One region of the Streptomyces sp. NPDC085932 genome, then DNA from elsewhere that is predicted to be linked to it. Evidence: riboswitches for the same ligand, from Rfam matches in the RefSeq annotation. Region 1 holds a riboswitch; each other region holds the start of a gene.
The links. A riboswitch is a leader RNA that binds a small molecule or an ion and turns the genes downstream of it on or off. The one in region 1 is predicted to bind cobalamin.

Region 1 (7,795 bases):
TGCCGGAGGTGCCGACGACGAGTCCGTCCGCGACCGTGCGGCGGGCCGTCGCGACGAGTTCCTCCCAGGCGCGGGCCTCGTCGGGGCGGGCGCTCCTGCGCGGCCCCTCCCCCGTGTCCGGTCCGCCGCCCCGGACGTCCGGCGTGTCCCGCTCGTCGTCTCGCCGCTCAGCCATGCCGCGATCCTGCCAGGCGGACCGCCGTTCCGGGAGCGCGGGCGGGGGACGCGGCGTTCGTCCACGTCGGGGCGTCCGGGTCCACGACCCACCGCGCCCCCCCGCTTCCGCGCTGCCGGACCGGGGAGACCCCCTGCCGGGCGACCGGAACGTGTGCCGCGGGTCACTCGATCGGCTGAAGAGATTCGCGCGGGGGCCTGGGCCGAGGGGGCGCGGGGAGCCTGACAGCAGGGCGGAACGTCGAACCCCCGTTGAGGACACCCATGCGCCCCTCCCAGTTCATCTTCCGTTCACTCGGGTTACCTACGTTCGTCCAGCCAATGACCTCGAACGATTGCCTGGGTAAATGGAAAGCTTCTCGCTGATCCTCGCGATTGTGGTGGTAACCGCACTCGCGTTCGATTTCACGAACGGTTTCCACGACACCGCGAACGCGATGGCCACGACCATTTCCACGGGCGCCATGCGGCCGAAGGCCGCGGTCGCCATGTCCGCGGTCCTGAACCTGGTCGGCGCCTTCCTGTCCGTCGAAGTCGCCAACACGATCTCCAAGGGCCTGGTCGACGAGGCCGGCATCCGTCCCGAAGTCATCTTCGCCGCCCTGGTGGGCGCGATCCTGTGGAACCTGCTGACGTGGCTGGTCGGACTGCCGTCCAGCTCCTCGCACGCCCTCATGGGCGGTCTGATCGGCGCCACGATCGCCTCGGCGGGCGTCGGCGCGGTGCACGGCGACGTGCTGGTGACCAAGGTGCTCATCCCGGCGATCGCCGCCCCGCTGGTGGCGGGCCTCGCGGCGATGCTGGCCACGCGGCTGACGTTCTCCCTGGGCCGCAAGGCCGACGGCAAGGCGTCCGAGAAGGGCTACCGGGCCGGCCAGATCGCCTCGGCGGGCCTGGTCTCCCTGGCGCACGGCACCAACGACGCGCAGAAGACCATGGGCGTCATCACCCTGGCCCTGGTCGCCGGCGGCGCCGTGGCGCCCGACTCGGACCCGCCCCTGTGGGTCATCCTGTCCGCGGGCGTCGCGATCGCGCTCGGCACCTACCTGGGCGGCTGGCGCATCATCCGCACGATGGGCAAGGGCCTGACCGACCTCCGGCCGCAGCAGGGCTTCGCCGCCCAGACCAGCGCGGCCACGGTCATCCTGGCCTCCTCGCACCTCGGTTTCTCCCTCTCCACGACCCACTCCGTGTCCGGTGCGGTGATGGGCGCGGGCCTCGGCCGCAAGGGCGGTGTGGTCCGCTGGTCGACGGCGACCCGGATGTTCGTCGCCTGGGGCCTGACCCTGCCGGCCGCCGCCCTGGTGGGCGCGCTCGCCGAGTACGTCACCGGCTTCGGTGACTGGGGCACCGCCGTGGTGGCCGCCTTCCTCGTCGCCTCCTCGGCGGCCATCTGGAAGATCTCCCGGCGTGAGGTCGTCGACCACACCAACGTCAACGACACCGCCGCCGACGAGGAGCCGGCCGGCGTGGTGACCACGGCGATGGCCGCGGTGACGCCGCCGCCGGCGGGCACCACCGCCGACGTGCCGCCCATCCCGGCCCAGGCGACCGCCGAGCGGACGCCCTCCACGACCACCACGGTCTGACCCCGCCCACCGGTTAACAAGGAAGAAGCAGAGATGAAGATCGACTGGGCGGCCCTCGGCTCCGTCTTCGGCGTCAGCCTCGTGGTCACCGTGGCCCTCGTCGGCCTGTTCACCCTCGGCATCACCGGCCTGTCGCGCCGCGAGCGGGCGGTGGCGCAGGGCGGCTCCGCCAGCCTCGCGGTGACGGGGGCGTACGCGTGCTTCGCCGCGTGCGCGGCGGCCGTCGGCTACGGCATCTACCTGATCGTGGCCTGACGCCCCGATCGCACAGCGTGTCCGCCGGGCGGCACGGGACCTCGGTCCCGTGCCGCCCGGTCGTCGTGTGCGCGTGGGCGTGGTGTGGGGTTCTCCACACTCTCCCCGCGCAGGTCAAGGGCAAGTTGACGGCGGTTCGCGCCCGTGGTGGACTTCCGGGGCCAGTACGGCGGCAGGAGAGGAAGCCGGTGTGAGTCCGGCGCGGTCCCGCCACTGTCACCGGGGTAGCCATCCCCCGGGAGCCAGGAACTCTCACCGCCGGTCACGTCGAACCAGGGCGCGGACACCCTGAGTGAGGACACGTATCGCCATGCGCGGCTGCCGATCGAGGTTCAGCACCCCACCCCTGCCTGCCCTGTTGGGCGGCTGAGCCCATGGGTGCCGGTCGCGTCTTCGCGTACGGTGCCGCCGCCGGCCTGATCGGTGACCTGCTGCTCGGCGACCCCCGCCGGGGGCATCCGGTCGCCGCGTTCGGGCGGGCCGCGGGTGCCGTGGAACGGGTGCTGTGGCGGGACCACCGCGGGTGGGGCGCCCTGCACACCGCGGTGTGCGTGGGAGGAGCCGTCGCGCTCGGGGCCGTCGCCGAGCGTGCCGCACGGAACTCCGCCGCCGCCTCCGTCGCGCTCACCGCCGCCGCCACCTGGGCCGTCGTCGGGGGCACTTCACTCGCCCGGGAGGCGGAGACCGTCGGGCGTGCCCTGGAGGCGGGGGACGTGGGGGCGGCCCGGGCGCGGCTGCCGCACCTGTGCGGACGGGATCCGCAGGCCCTCGACGCCGACGGGATCGCCCGGGCCGTGGTCGAGTCCGTCGCCGAGAACACCTCCGACGCGGTGGTCGGGGCGCTGGTGTGGGGGGCCGTCGGCGGGGTGCCGGGGCTGCTCGGGTTCCGGGCCGTCAACACCCTGGACGCCATGGTCGGGCACAAGTCGGCCCGATACCGGCGCTACGGATGGGCTTCGGCGCGTCTCGACGACCTCGCGGGATGGCCGGGCGCGCGGCTGACCGCCGTGCTGGCGGTGCTGGCCGGGCCGGATCCGCGCGGGGCCGTGCGCGCCTGGCGGGCCGACGCGGCGCAGCATCCGAGCCCCAACGCCGGGCCCGTGGAGGCCTCGTTCGCCGGGGCGCTCGGCGTGCGGCTGGGCGGGACGCTGTCGTACGGCGGGCGGGTGGAGCACCGGCCCGTGCTGAACACCGGCGGGCGGGCCGTCGCCCGGCGCGATGTCGAACGGGCCGTGCGGCTCTCGCGGCGCGTCACCTGGCTGGCGCTCGGAGTGTGCGCCGGCGCGCGGTTGCTGAAGAGGGGGAAGTGACTATGAGCGGTGGGCTTCTCGTCGCCGGGACCACCTCCGACGCGGGCAAGAGCGTCGTGACGGCCGGGATCTGCCGGTGGCTGGTGCGGCAGGGCATCAAGGTCGCGCCGTTCAAGGCGCAGAACATGTCCCTGAATTCGTTCGTGACGCGGGAGGGCGCCGAGATCGGGCGGGCGCAGGCCATGCAGGCCCAGGCCTGCCGCGTCGAGCCGACCGCGCTGATGAACCCCGTGCTGCTCAAGCCCGGGGGCGAGCAGAGCAGTCAGGTCGTGCTGCTGGGCAAGCCGGTGGGTGAGCTGAGCGCGCGCGGCTATCACGGCGGGCGGCAGCAGAAGCTGCTCGGCACGGTGCTGGACTGTCTGGAGCAGTTGCGGGGCACGTATGACGCGGTGATCTGTGAGGGGGCCGGTTCTCCCGCCGAGATCAACCTGCGGCGGACGGACATCGTCAACATGGGCATCGCCCGGGGTGCCGGGCTTCCCGTGCTCGTCGTCGGCGACATCGACCGGGGCGGTGTCTTCGCCTCGTTCTTCGGCACGGTGGCACTGCTGTCCCGTGAGGACCAGAGGTGCGTCGCCGGGTTCCTGGTCAACAAGTTCCGCGGGGACGTCTCCCTGCTGGAGCCAGGCCTGGACATGCTGCACGGGCTGACGGGCCGGAAGACGTACGGCGTGCTGCCGTTCCGGCACGGGCTGGGGATCGACGAGGAGGACGGGCTGCGGGTCTCCCTGCGGGGAGCCGTGCGGGAGTCCGTCGTCGCGCCGCCGCTCGGCGAGGACGTGCTGCGCGTCGCCGTGTGCGCCGTGCCGCTGATGTCCAACTTCACCGACGTGGACGCCCTGGCCGCCGAACCGGGCGTCGTGGTGCGGTTCGTGGACCGGCCGGAGGAGCTGGCCGACGCCGACCTCGTCGTCGTACCCGGCACCCGCGGGACGGTCCGGGCGCTGGACTGGCTGCGCGAGCGGGGACTCGCCGACGCCCTGGTGCGCAGGGCCGCCGAGCAGCGGCCCGTGCTCGGTGTCTGCGGCGGCTTCCAGCTCCTCGGCGAGCACATCGAGGACGACGTCGAGAGCCGCCGGGGCCATGTCGACGGGCTGGGGATCCTGCCCGTGCGGGTGCGCTTCGCCCGCGAGAAGACCCTCACCCGGCCGGAGGGCGAGGCCCTCGGCGAGCGGGTCGAGGGCTACGAGATCCACCACGGGGTCGCCGAGGTCACCGGCGGCGAACCCTTCCTGGACGGCTGCCGGGTCGGCCAGACCTGGGGCACCCACTGGCACGGCTCGCTGGAGTCGGACGGCTTCCGGCGGGCGTTCCTGCGCGAGGTGGCGGCCGCCGCGGGCCGCCGTTTCGTGCCGGCTCCGGACACCTCGTTCGCCGCGCTGCGCGAGGAGCAGCTCGACCGGCTCGGCGACCTGATCGAACAGCACGCGGACACCGACGCGCTGTGGCGGCTCATCGAGTCCGGCGCGCCGCAAGGACTGCCCTTCATTCCACCGGGAGCACCCGCATGAGCACTGTGTTGTTGTTGTCGACCGCCGACACGGACCTGCTGGCGGCCCGGGCCGCCTCCGGTGCCGACTACCGGATCGGCAACCCGACCCGCGTGGACGTCCGGGAGGAGCTCCCGGCCCTGCTGGACGGGGTGTCCGTCGCCGTGGTCCGGCTGCTCGGCGGCAAGCGGGCCTGGGAGGACGGGCTCGCCGCGCTGAAGGCGTCCGGGATCCCGACCGTGCTGCTGGGCGGCGAGGCCGTGCCGGACGCGGAGCTGATGGCCGAGTCGTCGGTGCCGGCCGGGGTCGTCGCCGAGGCGCTGAAGTACCTCGTGGAGGGCGGGCCGGAGAACCTCACCGAGCTGGCCCGGTTCCTGTCCGACACGGTGCTGCTCACCGGTGAGGGCTTCGCCGCACCGCGCAAGATGCCCGAGTACGGCGTGCACGGTGAGCGGGCGTACGGCGAGGGCCGTCCGACCGTCGGCGTGCTCTTCTACCGGGCCCACGAACTGAGCGGCAACACCGCCTTCGTGGACACCCTGTGCGACGCGATCGAGGCCCACGGCGCCAACGCCCTGCCGGTGTACTGCGGTTCGCTGCGCGGCGCGGACGAGGGGCTGTACGAGATCCTGGGCCGGGCGGACGCCCTGGTCGCCACCGTGCTGGCCGCCGGCGGCACGCACGCCTCGCAGGCCTCGGCGGGCGGCGACGAGGAGGCCTGGGACATCGGCGCGCTGGCCGGGATGAACGTCCCCGTGCTGCAGGGGCTGTGCCTGACGTCCTCGCGGCAGGCGTGGGAGGAGTCGGACGCCGCCCTGTCCCCCATGGACGCCGCGATGCAGGTGGCGATCCCGGAGTTCGACGGGCGGCTGATCACCGTGCCGTTCTCCTTCAAGGAGCAGGGCCCGGACGACGTGCCCGTGTACGTGGCCGACCCGGAGCGGGCCGCGCGGGTCGCCGGCATCGCCGTACGGCACGCCCGGCTCAAGCACAAGGCGAACGCGGAGAAGAAGCTCGCGCTGGTCTTCACCGCGTACCCGACCAAGCACTCGCGCGTCGGCAACGCGGTCGGGCTGGACACGCCCGCCTCGGCCGTGCGGGTGCTGGACGCGCTCCGGGACGCCGGATACGCCGTCGAGGGCTACCCGGACAACGGCGACGAGCTGATCCACCGGCTGATCGAGGCCGGCGGACACGACGTGGAGTGGCTGACGGAGGAGCAGCTCGCCTCGGCGCCCGCGCGGGTGCCGCTGGCGGACTACCGGGCCTGGTTCGGCAAGCTCGACCCGGAGCTGAGGGACGCCATGACCGAGGCGTGGGGCGAGCCGCCGGGCAGTCTCTACGTCGACGGGGAGGACATCGTGCTGGCGTCCCTGCAGTTCGGGAACGTCGTGGTGATGATCCAGCCGCCGCGCGGCTTCGGCGAGAACCCGATCGCGATCTACCACGACCCGGACATGCCGCCCTCGCACCACTACATGGCGGCCTACCGGTGGCTGGAGAACAGCTTCGGCGCGGACGCGATCGTGCACATGGGCAAGCACGGCACGATGGAGTGGCTGCCCGGCAAGGGCCTCGGGCTCAGCGGCGGGTGCGCCCCGGACGCCGTCCTCGGTGACCTGCCGCTGGTCTACCCGTTCATCGTCAACGACCCGGGCGAGGGCACCCAGGCCAAGCGCCGCGGCCACGCCACGGTCGTCGACCACCTGGTGCCGCCGATGGCCCGCGCCGACACCTACGGCGACCTGGCCAAGCTGGAGCAGCTCCTCGACGAGTACGCGCTCGTCTCCGACCTGGACCCGGCCAAGGCCCCGGCCGTGCGGGCGCAGATCTGGACGCTGGTGAAGGCGGCCGAGCTCCACCACGACCTGCACGTCGACGAACAGCCGGACGACGAGGCGTTCGACGAGTTCGTCATGCACATCGACGGCTACCTGTGCGAGATCAAGGACGTGCAGATCCGCGACGGCCTGCACATCCTGGGCGGCGGTCCGGTCGGTGAGCCGCGCGTCAACCTGGTGCTGGCCGTGCTGCGCGCCTCGCAGGTGTGGGGCGGCCGGGCCAACGCGCTGCCGGGCCTGCGGGCCGCGCTGGCGGAGCACTTCGGGCTGGTGGAGAAGGAACTGCTGGCCGAGCCGGGCGCCCCGGTGAAGGTGCCCGTCGAGCTGACGGACCTGGTGGACGGCCCGTCCCGCAGCGCCGCCGACGCGATCGACCTGCTGGAGCAGTTGTGCCGGCGGATCGCGGAGGGCATGGAGGAGCGCGGCTGGGACGCGGCCGCGGTTCCCGCGCTGGTCCGCGAGGTGCTCGGCGCCGAACTGCCCGACGCCGTCGCCGTGCTGGAGTTCGCCTGCGCCGAGGTCGTGCCCCGGCTGGAGAGGACCACCGACGAGATCGGGCACATCCTGCGGGCCCTGGACGGCGGGTACGTCCCGGCCGGTCCGTCCGGCTCGCCCACCCGCGGCCTGGTCAACGTGCTGCCGACGGGCCGGAACTTCTACTCCGTCGACCCCAAGGCGATCCCGTCCCGGCTCAGCTGGGAGGTCGGGCAGTCGCTCGCGGACTCGCTGGTGCAGCGCTATCTCCAGGACACCGGGGAGTACCCGAAGTCCGTCGGCCTGACGGTGTGGGGCACCTCCGCCATGCGCACCCAGGGCGACGACATCGCCGAGATCCTGGCGCTGCTGGGCTGCCGTCCGGTGTGGGACGACGCCTCGCGCCGGGTGACCGGGTTCGAAGTGATCCCGCTCACGGAGCTGGGCCGGCCGCGCATCGACGTCACGGTCCGCATCTCCGGTTTCTTCCGGGACGCGTTCCCGCACGTGGTGGGGCTGATCGACGACGCCGTGCGGGCGGTGGCCGAGCTGGACGAGCCGGCCGAGTCCAACTACGTCCGGGCGCACGCCGACGAGGACACCGCCGAGCACGGCGACCGGCGCCGCGCCACCGCCCGCATCTTCGGCTCCAAGCCGGGGGC
Region 2 (7,795 bases), on a different contig from region 1:
CCGCCGAGCGAGCCGAGGAGCCAGAACAGCACGCCCCGGGTCGTCTCGGCGTCGGCGGAGGTCATCACCACGAAGGACGTGAGCGCCGAGAACAACTGCATGGCCGCGACCCCGGCGAGGACCACCCGGTCGGTGGTGCCGCCCAGGGTGTGGCTGAGCAGCAGCACCAGCGCGAAGGAGACCAGGGCCCCGAGGAAGGCCCCCGCGGAGACGGAGACGGCACCGCCGCCCGCGCCGAGCACGACCACGAGGACCGCGCCGGTGGAGGCGCCCGAGGAGACCCCGAGCACGAACGGATCGGCGAGCGGATTGCGCAGCAGCGACTGCATCACCACGCCGCACACGGCGAGTCCGGCCCCGCACACGGCGGCGAGCAGGGTGCGCGGCAGCCGCAGCTGCCAGACGATGCCGTCCCGGATCGGTGTCAGGCCCGAGCTGCCGAGGCCGAGATGGGCCGCCACGACCGACCACACGTCACCGACCCGGATGTCGGCGGGCCCGATCGTGAGGGTCACGGCGAGGGAGGCGACGAGCGCGAGGACCCCCGCGGCGCCCAGGGCGAGCCCGGCCCCGCGCCGGCGCCGGGCCCCGGCGTCCGGCAGGCCCGGGGCGGTCACTTCACCAGCCCGAACCGGCGCAGACCGGCGGCGACTCGTTCCACGCCCTCGACCGTGCGGATGGTCGGGTTCATGGCCTGCCCGCTGAGCAGCACGTACCGCTTGTGCCGGACCGCGGTCATGTTCCTCGTGACCGGGTCGGACTCCAGGAAGGCGATCTTCCGGGCGGCCGACTCGGCGGTCTGCGACTTGCGGGTCAGGTCGCCGATGACGAGGACGTCGGGGTCGCGGTCGGCGACCGTCTCCCAGTTGATCTGCGGCCACTCCTCGTGGGTGTCGTCGAAGACGTTCTTCGCACCGAGGGAGCGGGTGATGATGCCGGGCGCCCCACAACAGCCCGCCATGTAGGGCGACTCGGAGTTGGCGAACCAGTACAGGAGGGTCACGTCGGAGGCGTCGACACCCGCGGTGGCCTTCTCCATCCGCTGCCGGAGGGAGGCCACGAGCTCGTCGCCGCGTTCCTTCACGCCGAAGACGGCCGCGAGGTCCCGCACCTCGCCGTAGACGGTGTCCATGCCGAGTGCCTTGTCGCGGGCGCCGTCGCCGCCGCCCGAGTTGTCCTTGCCGGCGCAGTCGGACGGGGAGACGTAGGTGGGGACGCCGAGCTTCTCGAACTGCTCGCGGGTGGCGACGCCGCCCCGGCCGAGGGTGGAGACGAAGGAGGCGGTGACGAAGTCGGGGTCCGCGTCCAGGACCCGCTCGAAGGAGGGGTTGTCGTCGGCGATGCGCGGCACGCGCGCGTTGGCTTTCTCCAGCCCTTTCATCACGGGGTCGGTCCAGGTGGCCGTGCCCGCGAGGCGGTCGGCGAGACCGAGGGAGAGCAGGATCTCGGTGGTGCCCTGGTTGAGGGAGACGGCGTGCCGCGGCGGGGCGTCGACCCGCACCTCGTGACCGCAGTTGCGCAGGGAGACGGAGGCGGCCTTCGCGGAGGCGGGCTTCGTGTCGCCGCAGCCGGTCAGGAGCAGGGAGCCGGCCGCGAGCAGGACGGCGGCACGGGCGGGTGGGGCGAGGGGCACGGGGAACCAGTCCTCAGTCGTCGAGGGCCCGATCGCGGAGCCCGGTCGTACGGTGCTCCCCCGCCGCGCACCGGCCGCGGGGGCCGCCAGCAGGTCTTCGGACTCGGGTTCACCCGGAACGGAGCGCCTTCCCGGACGTCCGTGCAGGAGTCCAGTGGCCGAGGCCCCGCCCGTCCCCCTCACCGCTGCGCGTCAGTTCCGGATTCGCACCGGATTCCCTGACCCACGTACATGGGTTCGACTGGCCTCGGCAAGCTATCACGGCGCCTGCGCGGGAATCACCGCGCGTCCCGCGTCGTTGCCGGGACAGCACTTCGTTCACGACGTTCCGAGGAGGCCGCCGGTGTACGGCGACGAGGCAACGGTCCGCAGGATCCTCAACGAGCTCGGCGACACCTGGGCCGTGGTGGGCCTGTCGTCGAACCGGCAGCGCGCGGCGTACGGCGTCGCGGCCGTGCTCCAGCGCTTCGGCAAGCGCGTCGTGCCGGTGCACCCGAAGGCCGAGACGGTGCACGGCGAGCAGGGGTACGCGAGCCTGGCGGACATCCCCTTCGAGGTGGACGTCGTGGACGTGTTCGTGAACAGCGAGCTGGCCGGGGCGGTCGCGGACGAGGCGGTCGCCAAGGGCGCCAAGGGCGTCTGGTTCCAGCTGGACGTCGTCGACGAGGCGGCGTACGAGCGCACCCGCGCCGCCGGCCTGGAGATGGTGATGGACCGCTGCCCGGCGATCGAGATCCCGCGGCTCGGCCGGGACGGCGCTCAGGGTTCCTGAGGCGCTTGCCGGACGGGCGTCCCGAACGTGCCCGTCCGCGGGGCCCGGCCTCCATAATGAGCGGCATGACCGAGCTCCCGCCGCCCGCCGGCCCAGGCGCCCCACCCCGCTTCCCGGTCGTGATCGTGGGCGCCGGCCCCGCGGGGCTGACCATCGGCAACATCCTGCGGGCCGCCTCGGTGGACTGCCTGGTCCTGGAGACCGAGACCCGGGAGTTCGTCGAACAGCGGCCCCGGGCCGGGGTCATCGAGGAATGGGCCGTGCGCGGCCTGGAGAAGCGTGGTCTCGCCCGTAACCTGCTGGACCGGGCGGAGCTGCACAGCGCGTGCGAGTTCCGCTTCGACGGGGAGCGCTACCGCTTCCCCTACGGGGAGCTGACGGGCAGCCATCACTTCGTCTACCCGCAGCCGTTGCTGGTGACGGACCTGGTCCGGGAGTACGCCGACGTGCGCGGCGGCGCGATCCGCTTCGGCGTCCGGGACGTACGGCTCCACGACCTCGACTCCGACCGGCCCTCGGTGTCGTACGTCTGCCCGGACACGGGCGAACGGCGGGTGGTGCGGACGGAGTTCGTCGCCGGGTGCGACGGGGCGCGCGGGGTGACCCGGGCGTCGCTGCCCCCGGACCGGGTCCGGATCGCCCGGCACGACTACGGCATCGGCTGGCTGGCGCTGCTCGCCGAGGCGCCGCCGTCCACGGACTGCGTGCTGTTCGGCTGTCACGCCCGCGGGTTCGCCGGGCAGATGCCGCGCAGCCCCGAGGTGACCCGCTACTACCTGCAGTGCCCGCCGGGCGACGATCCGGAGAACTGGCCGCACGAGCGCGTATGGGCGGAGCTCCGGGAGCGGCTCGGGGCGTCCGGTGCGCCGCCGCTGGCGGAGGGGCGGCTGATCGAGAAGCGCGTGCTGGACATGCACGACTACGTGGTCGAGCCCCTGGTGCACGGTCGGCTCTACCTCGCCGGCGACGCGGCCCACCTGGTCGCCCCCATCGCCGCCAAGGGCATGAACCTCGCCCTGCACGACGCGTTCCTGCTGGGCGACGCCCTGACGGACCGTCTGACCAGGGGCGACGACGGCGGCCTGGCGGGCTACGCCCGGGCGTGTCTGCGGCGCGTGTGGGACTACCAGGAGTTCTCCCAGTGGCTGTCCGAGGTGTACCACGGCACGGCGGCGGGCGACCCGTTCCGGGCGGGCACCACCCTGGCCCGGCTGCGCCGCCTGTTCACCTCGCCCGCCGCGGCGGCCGCCTTCGCCGAGCAGTACCTGGGGACGGCCGCGCGGTACTGACCTCAGTCGTGCGCGGGGTGGTCGCCGAGCCGGTGGTCGGCCACGTTCAGCGCCTCGTCCACCAAGCGGCGCAGATGGCCGTCGCGCAGTGAGTAGACGACGCGGCGGCCTTCCTTCCGCGTGTTCACCAGGCCCGCGAGCCGCAGGCGCGCCAGGTGCTGGCTGACCGCCGGGCGGGCCGCCCCGCACGCCTCGGTGAGCGTGGTGACGTCGGCCTCTCCCCCGGTCAGGGCGTGCAGCAGGGCGAGCCGGGTCCGGTCACCGAGCAGCGCGAGGAGTTCGGCCGCGAGTGCGAACTGCTCCTCGCCCGGGCTGCGCGGATGCGCATGGTGCGCAGGTGACAGGTGCATGCGTGCGCTCATACGCACATAATGGCGCCAGGGACGCACGCGCGTCCACTCGCCCGCACCGGAAGGGACCCCCGTGAGCGACCGGCACGAGCACTCCCACCCGCACAGCCGCCCCCACGACCACGGGCACGAACACGGCCATGCGCGCACCCGTCGGCACGGCCCGCGCCACCGCCTGGCGCACCTGCTCACCCCGCACTCCCACGAGGCCGCCGACAAGGTCGACTCCGCCCTGGAGTCCTCGGCGCGCGGGATGCGGGCGCTGTGGGTCTCGCTCGCGGTGCTCGGCGTGACGGCGCTGGCGCAGGCGTTCGTGGTGGCCGCCTCCGGTTCGGTGGCGTTGCTCGGGGACACGGTGCACAACACCGCGGACGCGCTGACCGCCGTGCCGCTCGGCATCGCCTTTGTGCTGGGGCGGCGGGCGGCCACGCGCCGCTTCACCTACGGCTACGGCCGTGCCGAGGACCTGGCGGGCCTGGTGATCGTGCTGACGATCACCGCGTCGGCGGTCTTCGCCGGCTGGACGGCGGTCGACCGCCTCCTCGATCCCCGCCCCGTGGAGCACGTCCCGGCGGTCGCCGTGGCCGCCCTGGTGGGCTTCGCGGGCAACGAGTGGGTGGCCCGCTACCGGATCCGCGTGGGCCGCGCGATCGGTTCGGCGGCCCTGGTCGCCGACGGTCTGCACGCCCGCACCGACGGGTTCACGTCCCTGGCCGTGCTGTTGGGCGCCGGCGGCTCGGCCCTGGGCCTGCACCTGGCCGACCCGGTCGTCGGCCTGGCCATCACGGCGGCGATCGCGCTGGTCCTGCGGGACGCGGCGCGAGAGGTGTTCCGGCGGGTGCTGGACGCCGTCGACCCGGCCCTGGTCGACCGGGCCGAGGGGGCTCTGGCCGGGGTTCCCGGCGTGCGCGGGGTGGGTGAGCTGCGACTGCGCTGGATCGGCCACCGGCTGCGCGCCGAGGTGGCGGTCGTGGTGGACGGCGACGTGACGGTGCGCGAGGCCCACCGGATCACCGTCGACGCCGAGCACGCGCTGCTGCACGCGGTGCCCCGCCTCACCGCGGCCCTGGTGCACGCGGACCCGGAACCGGCTCCCGGCGAGAGCGACCCCCATCTGCCGCTGGCACACCACGCGGCGGCGTAGGTCAGGACACCCCGAGCCCTTCCAGGACCACCGCGCCCGGCAGTTCCGCGAACGCCTTGCCCGGCACCAGGAGCTTGCCGCGCCGCCGGCCGCTGCCGACCAGGACGTACGGCAGATCGACGACGGCGGCGTCCACGAGCACGGGCCAGCCGTCCGGCAGACCGAGCGGGGTGATGCCGCCGTACTCCATGCCGGTCTCGCCGGTCGCCGTGTCCATGGGCGCGAAGGACGCCTTGCGGGCGCCGAGCCGGCGGCGCACGGTGTTGTTCACGTCGACCCGGGTGGTGGACAGCACGACGCAGGCGGCGCGTGTGGTCTCGCCGCCGCGCTTGGCGGAGACCACCACGCAGTTCGCCGACTGCTCCAGCAGCTCCCGGCCGTAGTGCTCCACGAAGGTGGCCGTGTCGGCCCACTCCGGCTCGGTGTCCACGTAGAGGATCCGCTCGGCCGGGACGGCGCCCGGCCAGCGGCGTACGGCGTCGGCGACCGGGCCGGTGAGTTCGTCGAGGCAGTGGGGCGCCGGGCGGGCGTCGTCGAAGTGTCCGATGGGTGCGCGCATGGCCGCACGCTAACAACTCCCGGCCGCCCTCGGACCGGCCGTCTCAGGGCACGGGCGGCACCGACACGGCCATGACCATCTCCATCGGCGCCTCGCCGGTGTTGCCGTAGGTGTGCGGGACGTTGGCCTCGAAGTGGACGGTCGCGCCCGCGGGGACGCGGTGCTCGACGCCGTCGACGGTGAGGGTCAGCTCGCCCGCCGTCACGTGGAGGAGTTCGGTCGTGCCCGCGGGGTGCGGGTCCGAGGCGCTGCTCTCGCCGGGCATGAGCCGCCAGTCCCACATCTCCAGCGGGCCGGGCGCCTCGGTGCCGGCGAGCAGCCGGTTGTAGCTGCCGGCGTCGGTGTGCCACAGCCGTACGGCCTGCTCGGCGGGGACGATGCGGACGTTCGGGCCCTGCTCGTGTTCCAGCAGGGTGGTGATGCTGACGCCGAGCGCGTCGCCGATCTTGACGACGGTGCCGAGGCTGGGGTTGGTGCGGGCCTGCTCGATCTGGATGAGCATGCCGCGGCTGACGCCCGCGCGGGCGGCGAGCACGTCCAGGGTGAAGCCGCGCACCGCACGCCAGTGCTTGACGCTGCGCGCCAGGGACTGGGTCAGCAGGTCGAGGTCCGACACGTTCCGTCCAATATTCTGTATGACACAGTGCAACACGATGCACTATGGTGTGGTTGACCTGATCGTTCACTGAACTGTACTGCGAGGCCCGAGTCCCATGACAGCGCTCTTCGCCCTGGCCACCAGCGTGCTGTGGGGTCTGGCCGACTTCGGCGGCGGGCTGCTCACCCGGCGCACGCCCGCCCTCACGGTGGTCGTCGTCTCGCAGTCGATCGCGGTGGCCGTGCTGGGCGCGGTCGTCGTGGCGACCGGCGGCTGGAGCGAGGCCGGCCCGCAGCTGTGGTTCGCGGTGGCGGCCGGTCTCGTCGGGCCGGTGGCGATGCTGGCCTTCTACAAGGCGCTCGCGCTGGGCCCCATGGGCGTGGTCTCGCCGCTCGGCTCGATCGGCGTGGCCGTGCCGGTCGGGGTGGGTCTGGTGCTGGGCGAGCGTCCCGGCCTGCTGCAGTTCGTCGGCATCCTGGTGGCCGTCGCCGGGGTCTGTCTCGCGGGCGGCCCCCAGTTCCGGGGCGCTCCGGTGCAGCGCCGGGCCATCGCGCTGACCCTGCTCGCGGCGTTCGGCTTCGGCGCGGTGATGGCCCTGATCGCTGAGGCGTCGACGACGCTGACGGGCCTGTTCCTCGCGCTGTTCGTGCAGCGCGTGACCAACGTCGCCGCCGGCGGGCTGGCGCTGTACGTCTCGGTACGGCGGGGCGCGCCCGCCCTTCCGGCGGACGGTTTCCCGTGGCGCACCCTGCCCGCCCTCGCCTTCGTCGGCCTCGCGGACGTCGCCGCCAACGGCACGTACTCGATCGCGGCCCAGCAGGGCCCGGTCACCGTGGCGGCCGTTCTCGCCTCGCTCTACCCGGTGGTGACGGCGGTGGCCGCGCGCGGCTTCCTGCGCGAACGGCTCCGGGCGATCCAGGCCGCGGGAGCGGGACTGGCCCTGGTCGGGACGGTCCTGCTGGCGTCGGGCTGATCCCGGCCGCTCAGCAGCGGGATCAGGCCCCGCCGCTCTCGCCGGCCCGGGCTGCAGCCGCACCCGAGCGGCGGTTCAGGAGCCGGGCTGTGGTTCCGCCAGGCCGGCTGCCGCCTCCCCGTCCAGCTCGGCCAGGCGGGCCGCCGTCTCCTCGTCGAGATCCGACAGCGCCCGCAACTGCTCGGGGGTCACGCCCTCCGGTATCGGCACCGGCGCCGGGGTGCGCAGCGGCGGCTGCCAGCCGTCCGCCGGGGTCCACCGCCGTACGACACGGGCCGGGGCGCCCGCCACCACCGCGTGGTCCGGCACCGCGCCCCGCACCACCGCACCCGCGGCCACCACCACGTTCCGCCCGATCCGCGCCCCGGGCAGGATCACCGCTCCGGTGCCGATCCAGCAGCCGGTCCCGATCTCCACCGGCTCCATCCGCGGCCACTGCTTGCCGATCGGCTGGTGCGGGTCGTCGTAGGAGTGGTT
Region 3 (7,795 bases), on a different contig from region 1:
TCATCGGCGGATCCTATTGATCACTCGGGCCGTCCTCCAAAACGGCAGTCAGCGCAGCGGATTGGGCAGTTCCGCCCACTGGTCCCCGGGTGTCCGCGGCGAGAGCCGCATCAGCGTCAGCGCCTTGGCGGGCAAGGGCTCCGCCCGCAGGGCCGCCAGGTCCGCGGTCTCCGGCAGGTCCCCGGCGGCCGTCCGCAGCGCCGCCGCGAGTGCCCGGCCCGACCCGGCCGTCCCGGCCAGCGCGCCCGCCACCAGGGAGCCGAACAGCTTGCGGCGCAGGACGCGTTCGTCGTCCGTGACCATGCGGGCCGGCAGCTCCGGCACCGCGATGCCGTGCCGCGCGAGGCGCGCCGGGCTGACGCGGATGTCGGCCAGGTCGCGGTAGACCAGCCGCAGCGGCTCGCCCGCCGCCGAGAGGACGACCAGGAGGTTCTGGCCGTGCGCCTCCAGGGCCACCCCCAGCTCCAGCAGCCGCAGGCCGACCGTGAGGGCGAGACGGGCGAAACCGGCCAGCCAGGCGGGGGAACGGGCCAGTTCGGTGGTGGCGAGGGCCGCCACCGGCAGCACGCGCTCGCCGTCGCCGGCGTACGTCTGCGGCGACTCCCGCAGCACGGCCGCGAAGTCGGGGGAACCGGCCGCCGCCGCGCCCAGGGTGCGGGTGACGTGCAGCAGCCCGTCCGTGCGCGCGGCCGGGAGTCCGGCGAAGTCCGACAGCAGCGCGGAGGCGGCCACCGAGGGCAGCGAGATGTCCCGCACCGAGGACGTCAGCCGGGCGCTCAGCGAGGTCTTGACGTGCGGCCCGCCGGGCAGGGCCAGCGTCCGCAGGGACATCAGCGGATGCCCCGGACGGTGTTCCTCGCACGTCCGCTTCAGCACATGGGCCGCCTGCCAGGGGTGCACCGGCAGCACCAGCCGCCCGCCGTCCCGCAGTTCGTCCGGCCACCCGCCGGTGACCAGGCACTCCGCCGCCGGCACCGGCACCAGCCCCAGCTCCACCACCGGCCGGTGCTCGGGCCCGTAGGCAAGCTGCTCGGCGACCGAGAAGCCGGGCCGGGAGCGGCAGGTCGGGTGGAACGGGTGCCCGTCGACGATCCGCTGCTCCCACTCCCAGTCCCGCTCCGGCCACGCCCCCCGCTCGCCCTCCTGCCCCGCCCGCGACAACGCCAGGGAGGCGACGCTGTGCCCGAGTTCGGCCGCGAAGGAGGCGGAGTGCGGCACCCCCAGGGCGGTCACCAGCCGCGCCGGATCGTCGTACTCCGTCCCGTCGAGCCGTACGGCCGTGACGTACGCCCCGGTCGCGTACGGATCCGGCAGCGGACCGTGCAGCCGGCGGCCGTCGGCGAGGCACAGGGTCAGTCCGTCCCGGCCCCGCTCACCGCCCCGCACCCAGGGCAGTGGATCATGGGTCAGGCCGCGCCACAGGCGGGACAGCACGGCCGCCCGGGCGCCGGGCAGTTCGGCCTCGTACCGCGGCAGCAGCCCGGGCCGCACGACGGACAGCTCGTCGGCGACCTCGGTCTCGGCGCAGGGGGGACGGTGCACGGGCGGACTCCTCGGGTACGAATAGGGCGTCACAGCGGAATGGCGACGACCGACATACTGATCATCTCCGCCCGGAACGCTGGAAGGACCGTAGGGACGAGTGGAACGCGTGGACCTCATGCCCCCGCCCGCCGACGACGACTCGGCCCACGGTGACGACCCGGCCATCGGCGATCTCGCCGACGCGTACGCCGCCGTGCCCCTGCTCAACTGCCTGCTGCGCGAGGTCGCCCGGCCGGTGCGCGAGGAGGACGGACACCGCGTCCACCACCTGCCCGGCACGGACCGGCTGCTGCGCGTGCGCGGCAGCCGGCGGCCGGCCGAGCCCGAGATCGAGGAGGCGGGCACCTGGCGGCGCCTCGGCCACGCCGAGCTGGTCGGCCTGGTCGCCGCGGAACTGCGCCGGCACACCGGTCTGGACCACCCCGCTCTGCCCGCCGAGATGACCGACAGCCGGGACGTGGTGGCCGCGCTGCTCGCCGCCCGCGCCGGGACCACCCCGCCCGAGGACCTCTACCGGCGGTCCGAGCAGTGCCTGCTCACCGGTCACACCCACCACCCCGCGCCCAAGGCCCGCGGCGGCGGTCCCGCGGCGGACTGGCTGCCGTACGCGCCCGAGGCGTATGCCCGCTTCCCGCTGGTGCTGCTCGGGCTGCGCGCGGACACCGTCGTGGAGGAGGGTGACACCTCCGCCCTCGACGCCCTCGGCACGGCCCCGCCCGGCTACCGGCTGCTGCCCGCCCACCCCTGGCAGCTCGACCTGGCCGCCCGGGAGCTGGCCCCCGCCTTCGCGGACGGCAGGCTCCTCCGGCTCGGCACCACGGCCTTCCACACCTGGCCGACCGCCGCGATCCGCACCCTCTACGCCCCCGAGCGGGACCTGTTCCTGAAGTTCAGCCTGGACGTGCGCATCACCAACGACATCCGCCGGCTGTGGCGTCACGACCTGCTCGCCCTGCGCCGGACCGACACCGCCACGAGCGCGGCCTTCGCGGCGTACGACGGCCCGCCCGGCTGGCTCGGCGACCGCGGGTACCGCACCGCCGGTTTCGCCTTCGAGGCCCTGGCCGTCCTGGTCCGCGACGGCTTCGCCGGCCGCCTCGTGCCCGGGGCGACGCCGCTGCTCGCGGCCGGTCTCGTCGAGGGCTTCGACGGCAACCCGCTCGACCGGGTCACCGACCCGGAGCCCTGGTGGGAGGCCTATCTGGCGCACGCCGTGCCCCCGGTCCTGGCGGCCTTCGCCGGGCACGGCGTCGTCGTCGAGGCCCATCTGCAGAACACGCTGGTCGCCGTGGACGCCGACGGTGTGCCCGTGCAGGTGCTGTACCGGGACGCCGAGGGCGTGAAGCTGCTGCCGGACGTGGAGCGCGCGGCCGGCTGGGAACGGCTGGTGTACTGCCTGGTCGTCAACCACCTCACCGAGATCGCGGGCGCCCTCGCCGAACGCCGGCCCGGCTTCGATCCCTGGCCCGCCGTCCGCCGCGAACTCGCCCGGCACGACCTGCCGGAGATCCCCGCCCTGCTCGCCTCCCCGGCGCTCCCGGCCAAGACGAACCTGCTGCTGCGCTGGACGGGAGCCGACGGCGCCGACGCACGCTACCTGCCGCTGCCGAACCCGCTCAGGCGGTCCTGACCCCGGCACGGCCCCGTGGAATGATGACCGGCGACAAAGGCGACGGCGGACGAGGAAGCCGGTGTGAATCCGGCGCGGTCCCGCCACTGTGATCGGCGAGCCGGTCCCGAGAGGCCACTGCCCGCGAGCGGGTGGGAAGGCCGGGACCGGCGGCGACCCGAGAGCCAGGAGACTCACGCGGTGGCCTCCTCCACGGACCACCGGGGCGGATCTCCCCGGAGAGAGGGCAGGTGCGGCATGCCCGCGACGCCGGCCGGCGAACCCCTGGACGACCCCCGCGGCGATGCCCCGCCGTGCCGGGTCGTCGTCTGCCGTGACTGCTGCTGCGGCAGCCCCAAGGTGAGAGGCATCGACCACGCGGCCCAGACCGCGCGTCTGCGCGCGGCGGCCCCGGTGCGGATCTCCGACTGCCTCGACGTCTGCGACCAGGCCAACGTCGTCGTCGTGCAGCCCTCCGCCGCGGGCCGGGCCGCCGGCGCCCGGCCCGTCTGGCTCGGCCTCGTCAACGACCCGGCCGCCACCGAGGACGTCGTCGCGTGGGTCCGCGCCGGCGGCCCCGGCGTGGCCCCGCTGCCCGACATCCTCGGACTGTACGTCTTCAGCCCCCGGGCGCGACGGGACGGGGACCGCCCCTGACACCGGTCTAGGCCGCTCTCCGGCCGCGGACCAGCAGCCACAGGAAGTACGGCGTGCCGATCACGGCCGTCATCAGGCCGGCGCCCAGTTGGGCCGGGGCGATCACGGTCCGGCCCAGCAGGTCGGCCGTGCCGACGAGCGCGGCGCCGAGCAGGACGGCGACCGGCACCACCCGCACGTGCCGACGGCCCACCAGGGCCCGGGCCGCGTGCGGCGCGACGAGGCCGACGAAGCCGATGGTGCCGGCCGAGGCCACGGCGGTCCCCGCCAGCAGCACGCCCACCACCAGGAAACCGAGCCGGGCCCGGGGCAGCCCGAGCCCGAGCAGGCGCGGGGTGTCCCCGTCCAGCGAGACGAGGTCCAGCTCGGTGCGCCGGGCGACCGCGACGGCCACCCCCAGGGCCAGCACGAGCGCGACGGGCACGACGTCCGCCGTGGTCCGCCCGTACGTCGAACCGGACAGCCAGGTCAGCGCCTTCGTGGCGTTGAACGGGTCGGTCAGCACGATGAGCAGGCTGATCAGGGCCGTCGACCCGGCGGCCATGCCGATGCCGACGAGGACCAGCCGGCTCTGCCGGTAGCCGCCCCGGGCGGCGAGCCCGAAGACCACCGCGGAGGCGAGCGCCGCACCCGCGAACGCGGCGGCGGCGATCCCCCAGGAACCGGCGGCGGGCACGGTGGTCACCAGCAGCACGGCACCGAGGGCGGCACCGCCCGAGACGCCCAGCACCCCGGGCTCCGCGAGCGGATTGCGCGTCACGGCCTGCACCAGCGTGCCGGCCAGGGCGAGCGCGGCGCCCGCGCACAGCGCCGCGAGCACCCGCGGCACCCGGGTGTCCAGGACGAACGAGACGGCCTGACCGGCGCGTCCCTGCGCCCAGTTGGCGACGTCGCCGAGCAGGAGCTTGCTGTCGCCCAGCAGGGCACCGGCGAGGGCGACCCCGACGACCACCGCGGTCAGGGCGGTCACCGTGACCAGGAACGCCGTCCGGCCGGGGATGCGCAGCCGGTCCGGGGCCTCCACTCCGGCCGTGTCCTTCAGTCGCAGCGCCGTCGCCACCAGGAACACGGCCCCGACCAGGCTGGTGACGATGCCGGTGGGCACACCGACGGCCGTGTCCGCGGGGATCAGGGCCCGCAGCAGCACGTCCGAGCCGAGCACCAGGGCGGCCCCGGCCAGCCCGGCCACGGGCAGCGCGGCCCGCGCGCGGACGAAGCCCCGGAACCGGCGGGCGAGCGGCCGGACCAGGGCGGGCGCGCAGAGCCCGACGTAGCCGAGGGGACCGGCCAGCGTGACGGCCGCCGCGGACAGCAGCGCCGCCAGCACCACCACCGTGACGCGGGTGGCGTGCACCGGGACGCCGAGACCGCGCGCCGCGTCGTCGCCGAGGGCGAGCGCGTCGACCCTGCGGGCGACCAGCAGCAGCCCGGCGACGCCGACGAGCGCGACGGGCAGCATCTGCAGGACACCGTCGAAGCCGTTCTGGCCGATGCTGCCCTGGTTCCACTGGTAGAGGCCCTCCGTCTGCTGCGGGAACAGCAGGAGCAGGCCTTCCGTCAGGGAGTTCAGGCCCAGCGCGAGCGCGGTACCGGCGAGGACCAGCCGTACGATGCCCGTGCCGAGGCCGGACAGGGCGAGCACCACGGCCGCGGCCACCAGCCCGCCGGCGAAGGCCACGCCCGAGGAGGCGAGCAGGGGCAGGGAGACGCCGGTCGCGCCGACCAGGCCGAGCGCCAGGTACGAACCGGCGTTCACCGCGAGGGTGTCGGGCGAGGCGAGCACGTTGCGGCTGACGGCCTGCAGCACGGCGCCCGCGATGCCGAGGACGACACCGACCAGGACGCCCGCGGTCATCCGCGGCAGCCGGGAGGCGATCACCACGGACGCGTCGGCCGGATCGGCCTGCCCGGTCAGGGCCTTGAACACCTGGGCCGGCCCGACGGCGGCGGTGCCCTGGGTGATGTCGACGACCGCGAGGGCGGCGACGAGGAGGACGAGCCCGGCCGTCACCGCGGCCGCGCCCGACCGGGACGGGGCCTCGGGGGGACGGACGGCGGGGGGCGCTTCGGTGACGGCCATGACGGGCGTTACTTCGTCAGCGCGCCGACGAGGGCGTCGATGTACGCCTCCATCGAACCGGGGCCGCCGAACATCCAGATGCCGTCGGGCAGCCGGTGCACCTCGCCCGCCTTCACGAACGGCAGGGAGGTCCACACGGCGTTCTTCTTCAGCTGCCCGGCGAACGGGTTGCTGGCCTTGTCGCCGTCGTTGCCGATATAGGCGAACGCGGTGTCCTTCGGCAGCGCCGTGAGGCCCTCGACGTCGGTGGTGCCGAGGCCGTAGGCCGGGTCCCCCTTGACCTTCCAGGCGTTCTTCAGGCCGAGTTCCTCGTTGACGGAGCCGATCAGGGAGCCGCTGGTGTACGGACGGATGGAGACCTGGTTGGACGTCACGTAGCCGTCGGCGAAGGCGATGCCGGTGCCGTCGAGCTTCGCACCGCCGAGGGCCTTGCGGCCCTCGGCGACCTTGGCCTCGAAGCTCGTGCGGGCGGCCTCAGCCCTGTCGGTGGTGCCGGTGGCCTTCGCGATCAGGTCGAGGTTCTTGAACATCTGCCCGATCTGGTCGGCGGCGTCGGCCGACTTGATCTCCAGCACCGGGGCGATCTTCCGCAGCTGCTTCACGGCCGCGTCCGGCAGGTCGGAGCTGGCCACGATCAGGTCGGGGGAGAGGGAGGCGATGGTGTCCATGCTCGGCTCGCCGCGCGTGCCGATGTCCTTGGGCTCGTTCTTCAGCGGGACGGCGGTGTCCCAGGTCTTGTAGCCCTTGACGTCGGCGACGCCCACGGGGTCGACGCCGAGGGTGATCAGGCTCTCGACCTCGTTCCACTCGGTGGCGACGACCTTCTTCGCCGGGCCGTCCAGCTTCACCTTCGCGCCCGTGGCGTCGGTCAGGGTGATGGCCTCGGAGGCCTTGCTCCCGGAGCTGTCGGCGGCCGGCTCGGTGGTGCCGCAGGCGGCGAGGGCGAGTGCCGCGGCGGTGGTGGTGGCCGCGGTGAGCAGGAGACGTCTCATGAGGTGGTGCCGAGCCTTTCGCTTCGGGTGGTGCGGGTGTGGTGGCGGCCGATCGGACGGGTCCGCAGCCGGCCGGTGAGGGGGTCGGTGTCGACGTCGATCCGGATGCCGTAGACGGCCGTGAGGCGCTCCGGCGTCAGGACGTCCTCGGGCGGTCCGTCGGCGACGATCCGGCCCGCTTCGAGCAGCGTGATCCGGTCGGCGATCGCCGCCGCCTGGTCGAGGTCGTGCAGGACGACGCCGACGGCGATGCCGTGGTCGTCCGCCAGGTCGCGGACGAGGTCGAGGAGTTCGATCTGGTAGCGCAGGTCGAGATAGGTCGTGGGCTCGTCGAGCAGCAGCACCCCGGTCTCCTGCGCGAGGCAGCTCGCCAGCCAGACGCGCTGCAACTGCCCGCCCGAGAGGTGGTCGGCGCCGCGCCCGGCGAGGTCCGTGACCCCGGTCAGCGCCAGCGCCCGTTCCACCGCGGCCGCGGCGTCGGCGTCGGGACGGCCGAAGCGGCCCCGGTAGGGGTAGCGGCCGAACTCCACGAGGTCGCGCACGGTCAGTCCGCTGGGGGTGGGACGGCCCTGGGTCAGCAGGGCCACGTGCCGCGCGAACTCCCGGGCGGACAGGGCCAGGCCGTCGATGTCGCCGTCGATCCGCAGCCCGGCCCGGCGGGCGCGCTGCAGCCGGGCGACGGTCCGCAGCAGCGTCGACTTGCCGCTGCCGTTGGGGCCCACCAGGACGGTGACCTCGCCGGGCCGCAGCGCGATCGTCGCGTCGTGCACGACGTCGACGCCGTCGTACGACACGGTCACGTCCGTGGCCGACAGTTCGTGCCCGCGCAGACGCTGACCGCCGGCGGGTGCTTCACCAGATCTCACGTGGCGAAGGTTAGCCTAACCTAACCGCAGGTCGGGAGGGGGGTGC

Region 2: another riboswitch for cobalamin. It lies ahead of ACIGAQ_RS24395 (ABC transporter substrate-binding protein); the one in region 1 lies ahead of ACIGAQ_RS15715 (cobalamin biosynthesis protein).
Region 3: another riboswitch for cobalamin. It lies ahead of ACIGAQ_RS02100 ((2Fe-2S) ferredoxin domain-containing protein); the one in region 1 lies ahead of ACIGAQ_RS15715 (cobalamin biosynthesis protein).

The regions. Positions count from the first base shown of each region.
Region 1 is NZ_JBITSJ010000002.1:1,454,346-1,462,140, reverse strand. It holds gene ACIGAQ_RS15730 (class II aldolase/adducin family protein) at 1-175, opposite strand, end outside; gene ACIGAQ_RS15725 (anion permease) at 522-1,763, shown strand; gene ACIGAQ_RS15720 (hypothetical protein) at 1,797-2,018, shown strand; cobalamin riboswitch at 2,134-2,293, shown strand; gene ACIGAQ_RS15715 (cobalamin biosynthesis protein) at 2,393-3,328, shown strand; gene ACIGAQ_RS15710 (cobyric acid synthase) at 3,331-4,839, shown strand; gene cobN (cobaltochelatase subunit CobN) at 4,836-7,795, shown strand, end outside.
Region 2 is NZ_JBITSJ010000005.1:70,617-78,411, reverse strand. It holds gene ACIGAQ_RS24400 (FecCD family ABC transporter permease) at 1-617, opposite strand, end outside; gene ACIGAQ_RS24395 (ABC transporter substrate-binding protein) at 614-1,633, opposite strand; cobalamin riboswitch at 1,704-1,894, opposite strand; gene ACIGAQ_RS24390 (CoA-binding protein) at 1,977-2,405, shown strand; gene ACIGAQ_RS24385 (4-hydroxybenzoate 3-monooxygenase) at 2,471-3,694, shown strand; gene ACIGAQ_RS24380 (metalloregulator ArsR/SmtB family transcription factor) at 3,697-4,056, opposite strand; gene ACIGAQ_RS24375 (cation diffusion facilitator family transporter) at 4,118-5,188, shown strand; gene ACIGAQ_RS24370 (YbaK/EbsC family protein) at 5,190-5,747, opposite strand; gene ACIGAQ_RS24365 (XRE family transcriptional regulator) at 5,791-6,363, opposite strand; gene ACIGAQ_RS24360 (EamA family transporter) at 6,461-7,318, shown strand; gene ACIGAQ_RS24355 (acyltransferase) at 7,394-7,795, opposite strand, start outside.
Region 3 is NZ_JBITSJ010000001.1:501,751-509,545, forward strand. It holds gene ACIGAQ_RS02085 (VWA domain-containing protein) at 1-4, opposite strand, end outside; gene ACIGAQ_RS02090 (IucA/IucC family protein) at 49-1,542, opposite strand; gene ACIGAQ_RS02095 (IucA/IucC family protein) at 1,643-3,175, shown strand; cobalamin riboswitch at 3,225-3,350, shown strand; gene ACIGAQ_RS02100 ((2Fe-2S) ferredoxin domain-containing protein) at 3,413-3,811, shown strand; gene ACIGAQ_RS02105 (iron ABC transporter permease) at 3,819-5,891, opposite strand; gene ACIGAQ_RS02110 (ABC transporter substrate-binding protein) at 5,900-6,883, opposite strand; gene ACIGAQ_RS02115 (ABC transporter ATP-binding protein) at 6,880-7,749, opposite strand.